Regions from separate parts of the Herminiimonas sp. Marseille-P9896 genome, predicted to be linked through region 3. Evidence: predicted binding sites of a transcription regulator. Region 3 holds the regulator's gene; each other region holds the start of a gene.
What was found. The regulator sigma-54, encoded in region 3, starts transcription at its own class of promoters, with help from an activator protein. The targets are predictions, from matches to a motif close to TGGCANGNAANCTGCTTT.
Positions count from the first base shown of each region.

Region 1: the regulator sigma-54 is predicted to act here: its motif matches at 2,470-2,487, upstream of amt (ammonium transporter).
Region 2: the regulator sigma-54 is predicted to act here: its motif matches at 2,558-2,575, upstream of atzF (allophanate hydrolase).

Region 1 is NZ_CAJEVT010000003.1:30,701-34,922, forward strand. It holds gene H7U06_RS10560 (acyl-CoA dehydrogenase) at 1-552, shown strand, start outside; gene H7U06_RS10565 (hypothetical protein) at 569-961, opposite strand; gene amt (ammonium transporter) at 958-2,415, opposite strand; gene H7U06_RS10575 (NINE protein) at 2,620-2,970, opposite strand; gene rpsP (30S ribosomal protein S16) at 3,287-3,538, shown strand; gene rimM (ribosome maturation factor RimM) at 3,566-4,105, shown strand; gene trmD (tRNA (guanosine(37)-N1)-methyltransferase TrmD) at 4,132-4,222, shown strand, end outside.
Region 2 is NZ_CAJEVT010000001.1:846,960-851,181, forward strand. It holds gene H7U06_RS04175 (GntR family transcriptional regulator) at 1-701, opposite strand, end outside; gene atzF (allophanate hydrolase) at 722-2,521, opposite strand; gene H7U06_RS04185 (L-lactate permease) at 2,958-4,222, shown strand, end outside.
Region 3 is NZ_CAJEVT010000001.1:585,989-590,210, forward strand. It holds gene H7U06_RS02855 (pilus assembly protein) at 1-341, shown strand, start outside; gene H7U06_RS02860 (energy transducer TonB) at 389-1,093, shown strand; gene hpf (ribosome hibernation-promoting factor, HPF/YfiA family) at 1,181-1,534, opposite strand; gene H7U06_RS02870 (RNA polymerase factor sigma-54) at 1,639-3,108, opposite strand; gene lptB (LPS export ABC transporter ATP-binding protein) at 3,127-3,867, opposite strand; gene lptA (lipopolysaccharide transport periplasmic protein LptA) at 3,869-4,222, opposite strand, start outside.

The DNA of each region.
Region 1 (4,222 bases), on a different contig from region 3:
GGTGGCATGGGCTTCATCGAAGAAACAGGTGCTGCGCAGTACTATCGCGATGCGCGCATTCTGACGATTTATGAAGGCACGACAGCGATCCAGGCAAATGATCTGGTTGGTCGTAAAACCGTGCGAGATGGCGGTGCGGTGGCGCGCGGTATCATCGCTGCCGTGCGTGCGACCGAAGCAGAATTGGCCAAGTCGACCGCACCGGATTTGAAAGCGATAGGCGTACATCTGGCTGAGGCATCGACGGCGCTGGAAGAGGTCGTCGCCTATGTCGTCGCGAATATTCAGTCCGATATCAAGGGTGTGTTCGCTGGTAGCGTGCCTTACCTCAAACTCGCAGGCATTGTGCTCTGCGGCTGGCAGATGGGGCGTGCCGCCCTGATTGCGCAGGCGAAGCTGGATGCGGGCAGTGGTGATGCGAAGTTTTATCAGGCCAAGATTGCGACGGCGCGTTTCTTCGCTGATTACTTCCTGTCGCAGGCGGTCGCTTATCGCAGTGCCATCGTCAGCGGCAGTGCGGGTGTGCTGGCGCTGGATGAAGCGCAGTTCTGAGTTTACGTAGTCTGTTTCAGCGCAAGCGTCCTATATAGCCACGATCAACCGGGTCACCGGTTTCCGGCGCGGCGCTCGATGGAGCAGGTGCGGGCGCCGCAGCTGGTGCCGCCGGTGCAGCGGTGGGTTCCTGCAGTCGCGTCAACAAGGGTTGACGCGGTTCGGTGCGCACAAACAATCCTTCAGTACCAAAAAAAACTTCCTGCAATTTTTGCCCCAACTCCTGCACCTCTTCGCTGGTGGAGAGCGATGCCATCTTCAACAGATAGCGGCAGTAGCCCGGATCGATGCGCATGTATTCGATATCGATCACGCGGCCGCTTTGCCGTCTCAGGTTCACGTGCAGCCTGCCCATTAATGCAAACGCATGGGTTTCCAGCTCTGCACGTGAGTGGTGTTCTTCGGTCATAGTACGTGCTCGCCGTGTTGTTCCAGATCCAGGCCTTCGATTTCTGCTTCCGGTGTGACGCGCAAGCCGACCAGTGCGCTGACGATGCCGAGGATGAGGGCGGTCATGACAGCCGAGTAGACCACGGTGACGATCACACCGAAGGCTTGATTGCCGAAGCTGCTGCTTGCACCACCTATGCTTTCGACTGCGAACACACCTGTCAACAACGCGCCGACTATGCCGCCGACGGCATGGACGCCGAACACATCCAGTGAGTCGTCATAACCGAGTTTGGATTTGAGTGTGGTTGCGCCCCAGTAGCAGGCGAGGCCAGCGGCGGCGCCTATCACCAGCGCACCGCTGACACCGACGAAACCGGAAGCCGGTGTGATTGCCACCAGGCCGGATACTGCACCGGAGACCAGGCCGAGTACCGACGGTTTGCCGCGACGCAGCCATTCGATGATCATCCATGACAGCGCGCCGACCGCTGTTGCGATTTGTGTCGCCAGCATCGCCATACCTGCGCGGCCATCAGCTGCCACCGCCGAGCCTGCATTGAAGCCGAACCAGCCCACCCACAGCATGCAGGCACCGATCACGGTCAGCACCAGATTGTGTGGCGGCATAGGTTCCTTGCCGAAGCCCAGGCGCGGTCCGATGATGATGGCGGCAACCAGGCCGGAGACCCCGGCATTGATGTGAACCACGGTGCCGCCAGCGAAGTCGAGTACGCCGCGCATTGCCAGCCAGCCTCCCGGTTCCCATACCCAGTGTGCGACCGGTGCGTAGACAAAGATGGACCACAGCGTGATGAAGATCAGCAGGGCGGAGAATTTCATGCGTTCAGCGAAGGCACCAGTGATCAGCGCCGGGGTGATGATGGCAAAGGTCATCTGGAACATGATGAAGACGCTTTCAGGTATCGTCGGCGCGATTTCGCTGACGCTGAGCTTGCCGGTTTCCTTGACGAATTCCATGCCGCTGAGCAGTACCCGGTCCAGTCCTCCTATATACGGAGAGCCGGGCGTGAAGGCGAGGCTGTAACCGATGACGACCCAGATCACGGTGATCAGGCAGGTGACGGCAAAGCTATGCGCCATCGTCGCCAGTACATTCTTCTTGCGCACCATACCGGCATAGAACAAGGCCAGGCCGGGGATGGTCATGAATAGCACCAGCGCTGTTGACGCCAGTAACCAGGCGGTATCGCCCGCGCTGATCTTGCTGGCGTCGACTACAGTGGGTTTGGTGAGTGGCGCTTCTGTGACCGGTTCCGGCGTTGCCGTTTCGGTCTGCTCATTAATCATCGGCATGGTCAACGGCGCAGCCTGCGTTTCGGCAGTCGGTGTTGTGTTTTCCGGTGCCGGGGTTTGCGCGTGAGCGTTGCTGAAGACGAAGGCAGAAACGAGGATGGTCAACGCCATCTTGATGGATGTGGCGGATGCGAAGGACGCAGTACGCATAATCATGAAACTCCCTGAGGACTGATTGAGCCATGTGGCGATGCCACGGCAAGTTTCATAAAAGCACTATGTGTGCCATGCGAATTATCAGTTTGAGGGAGGGAAAAGCGGGCAGTCAGTGCGGCTGATAGCGGTTACGCGCACTGACGCAGGTCATGCGGAGGACGGCTTGCACTGCGCTGGGGCGATGGCAAGCCGGTGGGATGAGGCTCAGCCGAAAGCGCCGCCGGTCAGGTAGAGGTCGAAGCCGCGCGCGATGGTGGCGATCAGGGCAGTGGAGCCGAGCGCAAAGGTGAGTACCACCAGCACGATGACGGCCCAGCCGGAGTTGGAAGTCTGGCCGGAGTCGGCATTGTGTTGCGCATCCCATTTCTCATCCGGGGTCAGGCCGATGACCAGCGCGCCGATAAAACCGGCAAATACCGACAGCGGCGGGAAGGCTAGGTGCGCCCAGGCCCAGAAATCTTTCTTGCCGTACAAATAAAAGCGATGCAGGCCGAGCCAGCCAAATAAGGCGGCTAATAGGGTGCTTAGGGTTTTGTTTTTGTGCGAATTTGGCATATTCCTGCTATTTTTTCGGTGAAAAGGCTGATTTTTATATAAAAAACAGCTTTTTTGATTAAAAAACGTGTGAAAATGCGTGCAAACTCCGGTTTTTAATCAAAATTAAATCAAATACCATCTGTCTGACCCGGTTTTTACCTATTGTACGGGCAGATGGACTACGCGCCGCAAAAGCTTTTCCATAGTGGAATAGTCTGATTGCCCGATTTGCCACACCGATATTGCTGATCTCAATGAATGAGGTTGCAGGTGCTGTGCTACCTGGGCTATAATTTGCGGCTTTTTCCGTGTTCAGACACTTTTTGGAAATATTATGGTCGTCATTCGTTTAGCTCGTGGTGGTGCAAAAAAGCGCCCTTTCTTTAACATTGTTGCTACAGATTCGCGCAATCGCCGCGATGGTCGCTTCATCGAACGCATCGGTTTCTACAACCCGGTAGCTTCCGGCGCTGAAGAAAGCGTCCGCATTGTGCAAGACCGTCTGGCCTACTGGCAAGGCGTGGGCGCACAACTGTCGCCTACAGTAGCTCGCCTGGTTAGCCAAGTCGGCAAAAAAGCCGCTTAAGTTTTGTCGAATCAAACGGCATCGGGAATGAAAGTTCCTGAAGATTTGGTGCTGGTTGGTTACATCTCCGGTGCGTATGGATTGAATGGCTGGGTAAGGGTCAGACCCTATTCGGCCGATGCTGATGCATTGTTAACTGCCAAGACATGGTGGCTGGATAAGCCTGAATTCCATGACGTGGAAATGATGCAGTCCAAGATGCATACCGGTGATGTAGTCGCAAAGTTGATGGGTGTGGCAGGGCGAGATGCTGCGGAGGCGCTGAAAGGTGCAACCGTGCAGATTCCGCGTAGTCATTTCCCCGCTCTGTCGGATAATGAGTTCTATTGGGTCGACCTGATCGGCCTGGAAGTCGAGAACCTGCAGGGCGAACACTTGGGTCAGGTCAGCGACATGATGGACAACGGTGCGCATCCTATTTTGCGCGTTGCTGTGCCTCAGTCGGCTGAAACCACTGATCCCAAGGCTGCGTCGCAAGAGTTGCTGATCCCGTTCGTTGAGCAGTTCGTCATCACGGTCGATCGAACAGCAAAGAAAATTACAGTGGACTGGGGACTGGATTACTAGTCCGTACTAAGTAAGGAGTGGGCGAGATGCAATTTGATGTCGTCACACTATTCCCTGAAATGTTCACAGCGATAACGCAGTCGGGTATTACGCGACGCGCGTTTGAGCAAAAGAAAT
Region 2 (4,222 bases), 260 kb from region 3:
GATAGCTGCGCCGCCAGCCGCGCCTGGTGCAACATCTGTATTGTGATTTTCTTCACTTCAGATTGACTCAGGGCGATGTGGGCGCGCAGCAGGTCCTTGGCCTGACAGCTGCGTTTCTCGATGATGGCACGCAGGATGTGTGCATGTTCGGTATAGGTGACTTCTATGCGCATTTCCTTGGTGAATTCGAGACGACGGATGACGCGTATGCGTTCGGTGATTTCGTGATGTATGCGTGCCATCTCGACGTTGCCACTGGCTTCTACCAGTTGTTCGTGGAAGCGTTCGTCATGCACCGAGAGTGTAGGCACATCTGTGATGCGTTCATGTTCCGGTACGAACCAGAGCGCAGCCAGTTCCTGCAATAGTGGCGGTGTTTCCGGCATCGTGCACAATTGCTCGACGGCAGCGCATTCGAGCACGCTGCGTACGTCGTACAGTTGCTCAAACATCTGGAAATCGAAGGGCCTGATTTGCCAGCCTGCTTTGTGCAAGACTTCTACATAGCCTTCACGCTGCAAACGGAATAATGCTTCGCGTACTGGCGTACGGCTCATTTGCAGGCGCTCGCTCATTTCGTTTTCGCTAAAGCGATCACCGGGCAGGAAGTGGAAATCAAAGATATCCGCTTTCAGCCGGGTGTAGGCTTGTGAGGCGAGGCTGTCCGGCAGGACTTTGGCAAATTTAAGCTTGGGGATCATGGTGCATTCCAAAAGTCAGTTCAGGCTGCCTTGTTGCAATATGCGCGCCAGCCGCCGTAGGTTGTAATGTCCTGCGCACTTTCCAGTGCATAGGGTTCACAGATGAAACCTTTCACCAGCCTGCCGTCGGCCAGTTCCAGCGTGCCTATACCCAGTGGCGCGGGTACACCAGCGACAAAGGAGCCGAAGGCGGTGAGCGGGATATCCCATAACTCCACAGCAATCGCAGCGCCATCCTTGCTGCGCACCAGACCGGGCTTGGGCGGGACGGTTTGTGCCAGTGCGTACAGACGGTAATTGCTGGCGGTTAGTGTGCTTTCTACCAGCATGGCTTGGCGTTCCGTCAGCTCACGATTCAGTGGCATGCCGGTCAGGTGTGCACCTACCACGGCGATGCGCAAGTGACCTGCCGGTACTTGCTCCTTGGTCGATGTCGTTGCGTCAGCCCCGTTATAAGGCAATCCGGTAGCACCACGCGTCAGCCCTGTTTGCGCCTGCCAACGTTTTCCGTAGGCAGCCAAGGCCTGATCCGACCAGGCCGGGCCTATCAGCGTCAGTCCGAACGGCAGGCCGTCGTTACGCAGGTTGGCCGGTACGGCCAGAGCGCACCAGTTCAGCAGATTGACGTAGTTGGTGTACTTGCCCATGTGGCTGTTGAGGCGAACCGGGTCTGCAGCGACGTCTGCGATTTTGTAATGCGTCGGTGCGGTCGGTACCAGCAAGGCATCGACCGAGGCCATGATCTTGTCGGCAGCGCGCTTGAGGTCAGCCAGCTTGTATTGCGCATTGAAGGTATCCGCCGCAGAGAATTCCTGCGCGCGGAAGATGATGTTGCGTACGACCGGATGGATGGCATCCGCATGTTCTTCGGCGAAGGCTGCAATGGCGGCGTAGCGTTCGGCTACCCATGGGCCATCGTAGAGCAGGGCGGTGACTTGATCGAAGAGTGAGAAGTCGAGCGGTATGCATTCCGCGCCGCTGGCGCGTACTGCATCCAATGCCTTTGCATAAGCCGTTTCGGCCACAGCATCACCATAGAATTCGGGTGCAGCCGGGATGCCGAAACGCGGTTTGGCTGGCAGCGTGGTTGACACTTGTTCCGGACGCGCACGGGAATAGGCATCTGCGTCATCGTAGCCCGCAGCTTGTGTATAGACCAGTTCTGCATCAGCGACGGTGGTCGCGAAAATGGAAACGCAATCCAGCGTACGGCATGCCGGTACTACGCCACGTCCGCTGAGTGAACCTACCGTTGGTTTCAGTCCGACGATATTGTTAAGTCCTGCCGGTACGCGACCCGAACCTGCGGTATCGGTGCCGAGTGAAAACGGTACCAGGCCACGCGCAACGACCGAGGCAGAACCGGAACTGGAGCCACCGGAAACATATTCCGCATCGAAGGTATTTGGCACGACGCCGTAAGGAGAGCGGATGCCGACCAGGCCGGTAGCGAATTGATCAAGATTGGTTTTGCCGATGACGATAGCGCCTGCATCCAGCAAGCGCTGTACCACGGTCGCATGTTGTTCCGCGATGTAGGCAAATTCGGGGCAGGCCGCAGTGGTACGTATGCCTGCTACATCGATATTGTCCTTGGCCGCAAACGGTACCCCGTACAAAGGCAGCTTGCTCAGATCCGGATTGGATACACGTCTGGCTTCCAGCGCTTCTAATTGCGTTGCCAGATAAGGCTGGTCTATCAGCGTGATCCAGGCGGCATCATCCTGCGCCATGCTGTCCAGCAAGCCGGGAAGTAAAGATGCCGGTGTTGCACCGTCGCGGTAAGCGTTTTGCCAATCAACTATAGTCCATCCCAACATTTTGAATACCCTCATGTATACAAGTTTGTATTTGTCTTAGCATGAGTCATGCCAGTGGAAATTGGCAAGCTTTTGCTCACGGCAGGGCAGATGTGTGCACTCTTGCATGTGGCCTGTTTCGCCTTGGTGCGGGCGCGCACTTTTCGAGTGCGTTTGTATGTTGCGTACGATAAGAGTGCGCTTTCTTTTGCAATTTTTCTCTCGCTACTCTCGTCAATTCTCTCTGTTGTTTTTCGCTGATGTTCATGTCGCGAAACACTTCACTTCTCATAGCAAATTTCATTTTGCTTCACATCGGATTGCATCCTTTTCACGCCTTCGCCGGAATCAGCTATGACAGAATTTGCGTCGCTGTTCAGCTGTAAAGATCAATTAAAAAAATGACGTCGGCTTCATGCCTGCTAACGATTACCCCCATTTCCTGGGAGACTAAATGATGTGGTCACACGTGTACGATCCTTTTAACAACGCGCTACTTTCAACGCTGGCGGCGGCAGTACCTGTCGTCGTGATGTTGTCGGCGTTGGCTTTCTTTCATATCAGGGCACATATTGCCGCGCTGCTCGGTCTGGGCTCGGCTATCGTGGTCGCGATATTCTGTTTCACCATGCCTGCTTCGAGTGCGCTGTCGTCCGCTGCATACGGCGCGGCGAATGGTCTGATGCCTATCGGCTGGATCATCCTGAACGTCATTTTTCTGTATCAACTCACCGAGCGTAAAGGCTACTTCAAGGTGCTGCAGGAAAGTATCACCGGCATTACGACGGACCGACGTTTGCAACTGTTGCTGGTGGCGTTTTCCTTCGGTGCATTCTTTGAAGGTGCAGGTGGCTTCGGCACGCCGGTAGCAGTAACTGGTGCGATGCTGATTGGACTTGGTTTCGCTCCGCTGGCTGCTTCCGGTTTGTCGCTGATTGCGAATACCGCACCGGTAGCGTTCGGTGCACTGGGTACGCCCATCATCGCGCTGGCTGGCGTGACCGGACTCGACATGCTGCAACTGTCGGGCATGGTAGGTCGTCAGTTGCCGGTGTTTTCCATGCTGGTGCCATTTTGGTTGATCTGGGCCTTCTGCGGTTTCCGCGGCATGCTGGCTGTGTGGCCTGCGATCCTGGTGGCTGCTGCTGCGTTCGCGGTACCGCAATACCTGATTTCCAACTTCCACGGACCGTGGCTGGTGGACGTCGGTGCAGCGATTTCGTCTATGGTCTTGCTGACCCTGTTCCTGCGCGTATGGAAACCGGCCACGATCTGGACTTCGGCTGCTGGCAAGTTCAAGGCTGCGCCACAACAACAGCAAGCGTCAGTGATCCATACCCATACACGTGAGGCGGTGATACGCGCGTGGTTGCCGTGGTTCATTCTGTCGGTGCTGGTGTTCCTGTGGGGTATACCGGGCTGGAAGAAGATGCTGGACGGCATTTCGGTGCTGCGCTTCGAATGGCCGTGGTTGCATATGTTGACGCAAAAAATGCCACCAGTCGCTTTGCATCCGCATGTGGAAGCCGCCATCTTTAACCTGAACTGGTTGTCTGCAACCGGTACCGGGATTTTCATTGCGTCGATGATTTCCGGCCTGGTGATGGGCTATCGCTTCAAGCAATTGTTTGTCGTGTATTGGGACACGCTGAAGATACTGCGTCACTCACTGATCGCCATCGCCGCGATGCTCGCGCTCGGTTACATCACACGTTACTCCGG
Region 3 (4,222 bases):
CGCTATTGTTCACGACGATTACACCTCAAGCCTCGACGGTCAGTGCTTGCGGACCTACTACCGGTACTGCGGCCAGCTTTGTTTATGCGTTGAGTTATCTGACAGGTGGCCCTATTAGCACGGCAAATGGTGTGAGCGGGATCAGTCTGGGGTCCGGCCTGGTGACGCGTCCGGTCATGATCATGCAGGCAGATGGTACGGTCCGCGCCTTGATCCGGACGTCGAGTGGTGCTTCGAGCGGTACTGATCTTGGGGGAACCAAAGTTACGGCGCCACCGATAGATCCATCCCCGACAAGCGGTACGCGTCGTGTTTCCTGGCGTGTCCTGAACGCACAGTGAGATGTGCGGGATGATGGCACTAGCCATCATCCCGTCAAGATTCTTGTATGAAAATGCCCGCCTTTATCCGAAAAAAAACCGCTACCGAGCGATTAGCGATGTTGTTGTCGCTCTTCGTTCATGGTGGTCTGGCAGTGGGTTTCGTTTACGCAGTACATGGTAGTGTAGGCGGAGGGACCTATGCGTCAGAATCGTCAGCGATGATAGTAGACTTGCTTAGCGTACAGAAGGAAACAAGGTCAGCAGGCAAATCCATGCAAACAGATATCAATGTCGATAAAACTGACATTGCTAACCATCGTACTAGCACGGCCGATGTCGTGGAGAAATCCGTGGCCTCAAAGGATCAGGCCGATCTTTTGCCGCAAGCACGCGGGTCAGCGGATGCGGCTGCTTCCTCTCTTTTTAATCTCATCGCATTACCCAAGCCATATTATTTTCAGCCCACTGAGCTGACTGAGCAGCCTGCAGTGGTGGTCGATATCTCTCCCGACTTGGACGCACTCTTTGCGAGTGGATTGGCGCAGATGGCAGTGTTGGATTTGTTTATCAATGAGAGTGGTGATATTGACGATGTGCTCATCGAAAACTCTTCTTTGTCCGAGTCTGCGCAGCAACTGATCAAAGACGCTTTCTCTAAAACCAAATTCAATCCCGGCAAAGTGGCGGGGATGCCGGTGAAAAGCCAACTCAAAATTGAAGTCGTGCTGGAAGGTCGCGCAGTCGAAAACATTGCGAAGAAAGCTGAATAAGTGAGGGGCCGTGAATATTACAAAACAAAAAAGGGCGCAATTTGCGCCCTTCATTTTATCTGACCGACTTGCTCGGCCTGCCTTGTATTAAGGCGTTACAGCATCTGACGCATCCGGCAATCGTTTGATCGCATCGTGTTGATGGTCTTGCTGTTTGGTTTTGTATTTGATCACTTGTCGATCGAGCTTGTCGATCAGTGTATCAATGGCAGCGTATAAATTATCTGCAATGCTTTCTGCATGCAGGTCCTTGCCTCTCACACGCAAGTTAATTTCTGCCCTTTGGCGTTTTTCCTTCTCGGGGAGATTGTCTACAGTCAGGATGACCGCAATATCGATAACGTGATCAAAATGTCGTTTGATGCGCTCCAATTTACCTTGTACATATTCGCGGATGGCGGGGGTCAATTCGAGGTGATGTCCACTGATTGTGAGATTCATACAGTGCTCCTATGAAAGTCACTGGAGGTTATGCGCGGTCTTGTGAAGTGACTACGCCGAACACAGCAACGTATAACTACAACAAAAACTACAAAGGACGATATCTACAACGACTTGCGCAGATTGACCGGTGGGATTTTCAGGGCTTCGCGATATTTTGCTACCGTCCGTCTCGCTACCACCATGCCTTGTTCTGCCAGCATGTCGGCAATCTTGCTATCAGAGAATGGAATTTTCGGGTCTTCAGCTCCTATCAATTGTTTGATCAGTGCCCGTATCGCTGTCGATGATGCTTCACCACCGGCTTCTGTTGCGACATGGCTGCCGAAAAAGTATTTCAATTCGAACATCCCGTGGGGAGTCAGCATGTACTTCTGGGTGGTTACACGTGAAATAGTGCTCTCGTGTAGTCCCAGTGTATCAGCTATTTCACGTAAAACAAGCGGTCTCATTGCGACTGCACCGTGCGAAAAGAAGTTCCTCTGACGTTCGACAATTGCCTCGGCGACACGCAGGATGGTGTCGAAGCGCTGGCGCATATTTTTGATCAGCCATTTCGCTTCTTGCAACTGGGAACCAAGCGATGCCTCGCCCTTGCTTTGCTTCAAGATGTTGGCATACATGCTATTAACGCGCAGCCGTGGCATCACGTCGTGGTTCAGCATGACCTGCCAGCCGCTGCGGGTACGCTTGACGATGACGTCAGGTACTACATAGTCGGAAGCATCAGTTGCAAAAATGGAACCAGGATGTGGATTGCATTGCTTGATGATGGCTTGTGCTTCGCGCAAGTCTTCGTCGTCGCAATCCAGTGCCTTGCGTAATTTATTGAAATCGCGCTGCGCAAACAGCGGCAGATGGTTTTCCACGATGGCCAGTGCCATGCGGCGGGTCACCATTGCGACCTTGGGCATACGCCTGATTTGCAGTGCCAGGCACTCGGCAGCGTCACGCGCACCTACACCCGGTGGATCGAAGCTCTGCAGCATCTTGAGAGAGATCTGCAACTCTTCCAGTTCGATTTCCAGTTCTTCCGGCAAGCGTGCATGGATTTCTTCCAGCTCTTCTTCCAGATAGCCGTTGTCATTCAGTGCATCGATGATGAGTTCGAGCAGGGCGCGGTCGCGGTGTTCGCGTACGGTGACGCGCATTTGTTCCAGCAGATGTTCGCGTAGCGTGGTTTCATGCGCTTCCAGTTGCGGTCGGCCATCATCGTCTTCCGGCGCCTTGGAGGTGCGTGCGACGTCGTCGAAACTCCAATCGCTGTCGCCACTCGAGGCTTCCGGTAAATCGGGGCCTTCTGAGCCGCCTTCACTATCCGACGTCTGGGCATTCGCTTCGACGCTGGCGCCCTCCGGTGCAGTACCGCTGGCACCCATCGCACCATCTGCCAGCAGGCGTACCGCGTGATCCAGCGGATCATCGGTACGTTCCAGCATCGGGTTGTCGGCGAGTATTTGTTCCAGTTCCTGGTGCAATTCAAGAGTCGATAACTGCAGCAAACGGATGGACTGCTGCAGTTGTGGCGTAAGCGCCAGATGTTGGGAGACTCGTAGTTGCAGGGATTGCTTCATAGATGTTTTTTCTTCCGCTTACATGCGGAAGTGTTCACCTAAGTAAACGCGGCGTACCGATTCGTTGGCGATGATGTCATCCGGTCGTCCGCTGGCCAGGACCGCACCCTGGTTGATGATGTAAGCGCGATCACAGATGCCGAGTGTTTCGCGCACATTGTGATCGGTGATCAGGACGCCGATGCCGCGCTCTTTCAGGAAGCGCACAATGCGCTGGATTTCAATCACCGCGATAGGGTCGACACCTGCAAATGGTTCGTCCAGCAGCACGAAGCGCGGATTGGTGGCCAGTGCACGGGCGATTTCCACACGGCGGCGTTCGCCACCGGACAAGGACATGGCCTGGTTCTCGCGCAGCTTTTCGATTTGCAGGTCGGCTAGCAGCGTATCCAGGCGCTGTTCGAGTAGCGCACCATTGAGTGGCTTGCCATCGACGCGCTGCAGTTCAAGGACGGCGCGGATATTGTCTTCTACACTCAGTTTGCGGAAGACCGATGCTTCCTGCGGCAGGTAAGACAAGCCCAGTTGTGCCCGCTTGTGGATAGGCTGGCGTGAGATGTCGACGCCATCCAGTTCGATGCGTCCGGCGTCGGATGGTACCAGACCCACGATCATGTAGAAGGAGGTGGTTTTACCCGCGCCGTTGGGGCCGAGCAAACCGATGACTTCGCCGCTTTCGACTTGCAGCGCAACATCGCGCACCACCTGGCGCGCGCCGTAGCTTTTTTGTAATCCGTTGACGATCAACTTGCTGGACATCTTATTTTGCCTTTGTATCTGCGGCACGCGGTTGGATCACGGCCTTGATGCGGCCGCCGCCTTGTTTGCTGTCGCCGCTTGAGGTGTTGTGTACGGTAAAGAATTCAGCGCGTGTATCGTAGGAGATGAATTCACCTTCAACTTCATCGGTAGGCTTGCCGTTTTCCAGGCGACGCATGCGTGCCTTGGTGTACAACTTCATGATTTCAGCCTTGTCATCGTATTCAATGCGTTCGGCCTGGCCTTCTATCCATTGGTCGGGGCCACCATCACGTTTTTGCTTGAAGTTCGCCAGTGCATCGGACGAGCCGTACAGAGTGATGAACTGATAGCCTGCAGGATCCTGCTTGACCAC